One region of the Neorhizobium sp. BETTINA12A genome, then DNA from elsewhere that is predicted to be linked to it. Evidence: predicted binding sites of a transcription regulator. Region 1 holds the regulator's gene; the other holds the start of a gene.
What was found. The regulator LexA, encoded in region 1, represses DNA repair genes until DNA is damaged. The targets are predictions, from matches to a motif close to TGTTCNNNNTGTGTTCNG.

Region 1 (2,457 bases):
CTAAGGCTGATCGGTCCGCCGCTGATGGTGACCGCTCTGCTGCTTTCCTGGCATGAGCGATCGACGCCTCTGGCGGATATATTGGTCTCGGAAGACGGGACAATGGTGGCGCTCGTAAACGGGGAACGGGTTTCCACCAACCGCACCCGCCCGCCTGATTTCATCTACGACCAGTGGAAGAGGGCGCTTCTGCTCGGCGACCCGACCAAACCGGACATGTCGCCGGCCAGGGACAAGCCGCCCGACCGCAAACCAGCAGGCGCAAAAAACGATAAGCGCCGCGAGTTGACCTCGGCGGAACTCGAAACAGTGAGGTTGCGAATAAGCCAGGTGACTTCCGACCGCTTCACCTGCGAGCCTAAGGCCTGGTGCGCCGCAAGCACGGGCAATGCCATCATCGTGGCCGTAGAAGACGGCCGTTACGCCGGCGCTGCCTGCGACGCCGCCGATCTTGTCATCGCCCCGCGGGCACGTTTCGACCGATGCCGGTCCGGCGGACTGATGATCAATGGCGCGACGCTTAGAAAGACCGGCGCGCTGGAGATTTCGCTGAACGGCACGGGCGACATGCGACGCTGGGAGGTCCGTGCCGCAATGGCGGCCGAGGACCGGCCCTGGACTAGGCACCGCCACTACGATTGGCGAAGCCAGAGTTTCGACAACGCGTTGCCGGAACCGCTCCGGCAGCTAATCAGTGATAACGGCGGATGAGGCCGACGAGCTTGCCCTGGATCTTCACCCGGTCAGGCCCGAAAATGCGGGTCTCGTAGGCGGGGTTGGCGGCTTCGAGCGCGATCGAGGCGCCGCGGCGGCGAAAACGCTTCAGCGTCGCTTCCTCATCGTCCACCAGCGCCACGATGATGTCGCCGGGATTGGCCGTCGTGCCGTTGCGAATGATCACGGTGTCGCCATCGAGAATGCCTGCCTCGATCATCGAATCGCCCTTGACCTCCAGCGCGTAATGCTCGCCGGAGCCGAGCATCTCGGCCGGCACGGAGATGTCGTGCGTGTTGTTCTGGATCGCCGAGATCGGCACGCCGGCGGCGATGCGGCCCATGACGGGAACGGTCGTGGCGTTCGACGAGCCATCGTTGGCCGCGAGTTTCTGAGGTGCTGCGGCCGGCTGCGGTTTGCCGAGGCTGCCCTCGATGACGCTGGGCGAAAAACCGCGCCGCGGCTGAATGCTCGGCGAATAGGCTTCCGGGAGCTTGATGACTTCCAGCGCGCGGGCCCGGTTCGGCAGGCGGCGGATGAAGCCGCGCTCCTCGAGCGCCGTGATCAGACGATGGATTCCGGACTTGGACGCAAGGTCGAGCGCGTCCTTCATTTCGTCGAATGACGGCGGGATACCGGATTCTTTCATGCGTTCGTGAATGAACAGAAGCAATTCCTGTTGTTTGCGCGTGAGCATCTTTTGGCACCCTCAGAGTCGGAAACAAATCCAGAACGGACACTATATGTTCCATATGTGTTCCGCAAGTCCCTAAATTTCTGTGAAGTATGATGATTTTTTCTTCATAGATGCGTGCCAGATATCTGGTGTCACACCACTTGCGCGGCGCCAGCCCGCTGCCAAAGTAGCTTTGCGATTCCAATTCAGGGGGCCCTCGCGTGAACGCAAGACCGATCGATCATCTCGTGCTGCCGGTGGCGGGACTTACCGCTGCGCGTTCCCGGCTCACGGAGCTCGGTTTTACAGTTGCGCCGGATGCTTTTCATCCTTTCGGCACCGCCAATGCTTGCGTGTTCTTCTCGGATGGGACCTACCTGGAGCCGCTGGCTCTTGCCAACCGACGCCATGCGGGTGTTGCGGCAAAGCGCGGCAACGTTTTCACGGCTCGCGATCTCGCCTTCCGCAAGACGTCCAACCGGCAGGGCTTTTCCGCTCTCGTTGTCGCGACCCGCGATGCGATGGCCGATCATGCGCGTTTCAAGATGCGCGGCGTTTCGGCAGGCGACGTGCTGGAATTTTCCCGCGGCATGATCCTGGCCGACGGTTCCGAGACGCAGGCGAGCTTCCGGCTGGCATTCGCCGGCGATGACCGCGCGCCCGAGTTCTTCCTGTTTTCCTGCCAGCGCATCAACCCGCTGCCTGCCGACCGCGAGCTGGAGCGGCATGCCAATACCGTCACCGGCCTGAGCGAAATCATCCTGTCGGCCCCGACACCTGCCGATTTCGCTCCGCTGGTCGAACAGGTGCTGCTGACCAAGGCCGCGCCGGAGGCTGCACCGCTCCAGCTTGCCGCGGCCAATGCCCGCATCCGGATCCTGCAGGATCGGGAGCTCGAGGCGGAATTTGCGGTTCAGCCGACCCCGGGCGCCGAAGGACTGCGCGGCCGGGCGGTCATCTTCAAAACCGCCGATCTTGCCGTGACAGAGATCACCCTTGCTGCTAATGACGTCGCATTCGTCCGCCGGGAGGGCCGTGTTCTCGTCTCGGCGGCGCCCGGCCAGGGT
Region 2 (2,457 bases), on a different contig from region 1:
CCAGGCGCTCCAGCGGCATGGCAAGGTGGGTGATCTCGTCGATGAAATCGCCGGTGCTGGTGGTCGCCGTCACGGCCGCGGCGAAGAGGGCAAGCGCCGTCAGCCGCGTGACGACGACCAGCGTGTCATGTCGGCCGTTGAAGACAAGTGTGAAGAGCGCCACGACCGCAATGGTCAGCAGGACCGGCCGCAGCCGCAGCCAGGATTGGCGCCACCCGAGCCGGAGCGACGAATAGACGATGCCGCCGAGCAAGGCCGCGACCGACAGAACGGCCGGCGAACGGACAAGGAAAAGGACAAGGCTGAGCGCGGCGAGGCCGAGAAGCTTTGCCCGCGGCGAAAGCCGGTGCAGAAACGTGTCGCCTTCCACGTAGAGCGTCTTCATGCCGCAAGCTCGCGGTAGCGGGCGATGACTTCCGCAGGCGCGCCGTCATCGGTGAGGCGGCCTTCATGGAAGAGCAGAACCCGGTCGAAATCGGCGATCAGGCCAAGGTCATGGCTGATGACGACGACATTTTCATCGAGCCCGTGGATCGTCCTCTCCACGAGGCCGCGGTTGCGGAGATCGAGCTGGTTGGTCGGTTCGTCCATGATCAGGATGTCCGGCCGGGTCACCAGAACCGAGGCAAGCGCAGCTAGCTGCAGTTCTCCGCCCGAAAGTTCGTGCACCCGCCGGTCGGCCAGATGGGTGATGCCGAAACGGGCAAGTACCGCCTCGACCGCCGCCTCCGTATCCGCCCTCGAGAGTTTTTGGCTTTTCAGCCCGAGCGCGATATCCTCCTTGAGGATCGGCAGGATGATCTGGTTCTGCGGGTTCTGGAATATGAACCCCGCCTGGCCGCGAACCTTGTCGCCATCCTTCACCGTATCGAGCCCATTGACGGTCACGTGACCCTCGGCAGGCAGCACCAGCCCGTTGATCATCCGCGCAAACGTCGTCTTGCCCGAGCCGTTGAGGCCGATCACGCCGATCCGCCGTTCGCTCAAGCGAAGCGTCAGCGGATAAACGACGGTGCGTCCCTCGAAACGCGCTTCTGCCTGTTCGAAACGGATATCCAAGCCAGTCCCTCGGTGTTCAGCGGTCTATAGACCGGAAGACGGGGAAGGGGAATGCGGAACCGAACGTGAACATTGAATCCGGCGCGGCGATATCCTAGTCTAGACGCCATGGCGATTCTCATTCCAAACGATCAGGCCCGCGGGATCTTCCTCGAACGGCAGCGGCTCTGCGAACCGCCGGGCCGGGCGTTGACCAAAGCCGGCCTGCTGCAGCTCATCGACGATCTCGGTTTCGTCCAGGTGGACAGTATCGCCACCGTCGAGCGCGCCCATCACATGATCCTGTTCTCGCGCAACCAGACCTACCGGCGCGAACACCTGACCGCACTTCTGGAAAAGGACGGCGAGCTGTTCGAACACTGGACGCATGACGCCTCGATCATCCCGACCGCCTTCTTCCGCTACTGGAAACACCGTTTTCGCCGCCGCGAGCCGATCCTGGCCGAGCGCTGGCGCAAATGGCACGGCGAGGGGTTCGACGCCGCCTTCGAGGAGACCTTCCAGCACATCGCCGAGAACGGCGCCATCATGTCCCGCGACATGAAGCAGGAGGATCACAAGTCCGGCGGCTGGTGGAACTGGCATCCGAACAAGACGGCGCTCGAATATTACTGGCACATCGGCAAGCTGGCGATCGCCGGCCGCGTCAACTTCCAGAAGATCTACGACCTTATGGAACGGGTGATCCCGCAGCAACATCACGAGCCGGAAGTGAGCCACGAGGAATTCATCGACTGGGCCTGCCGCGGCGCCATGACCCGCCTCGGCTTTGCAACCTCAGGAGAGCTTGCCGCCTTCTTCGATCTGGTTACGCCGGACGAGGCAAAGGACTGGGTGAAGACCCATCGCGACGAACTTGTGGAAGTGCTGATCGAGACCGCCGACGGCAGCAAGCCGCGCCCCTCCTTCGCCTTCCTCGGTTTTCCCGAAAATCTCGGGGATATCCCCGAACCGCCGGCGCGGGTGCGTGTCCTCAGCCCCTTCGATCCGCTCCTGCGCAACCGCGACCGGGCCGAGCGGCTGTTCAACTTCTTCTATCGCATCGAGGTTTTCGTGCCGGAGCCGAAGCGCCAATACGGCTACTACGTTTTCCCGCTCTTGGAAGGCGACCGCATGATCGGCCGCATCGACATGAAAGCCGACCGCAAATCCGGCACGCTGGATGTGAAGCGGTTATGGCTGGAAAAGGGCGTGCGGGCTTCGGCGGGGCGGCTGGAGAAGCTGGACGCGGAATTGCTCCGCGTCGGGCGGTTCGCGGGTGTGGATAACGTGGTTTATCAGAATGGTTGGCGGGGCGAATAAGCGCGGCCGCGCCGTTTGCCGTGGCACCCCCCTCTGCCCTGCCGGGCATCTCCCCCACAAGGGGGGAGATCGGCCAGAGGCTGACTCCCAGCTCAC

Region 2: the regulator LexA is predicted to act here: its motif matches at 1,114-1,131, upstream of MOV61_RS06815 (energy-coupling factor ABC transporter ATP-binding protein).

The regions. Positions count from the first base shown of each region.
Region 1 is NZ_JALBGW010000018.1:711-3,167, reverse strand. It holds gene MOV61_RS07775 (ComEC/Rec2 family competence protein) at 1-711, shown strand, start outside; gene lexA (transcriptional repressor LexA) at 692-1,411, opposite strand; gene MOV61_RS07765 (VOC family protein) at 1,612-2,457, shown strand, end outside.
Region 2 is NZ_JALBGW010000015.1:27,050-29,506, reverse strand. It holds gene MOV61_RS06820 (energy-coupling factor transporter transmembrane protein EcfT) at 1-385, opposite strand, end outside; gene MOV61_RS06815 (energy-coupling factor ABC transporter ATP-binding protein) at 382-1,059, opposite strand; gene MOV61_RS06810 (winged helix-turn-helix domain-containing protein) at 1,168-2,361, shown strand.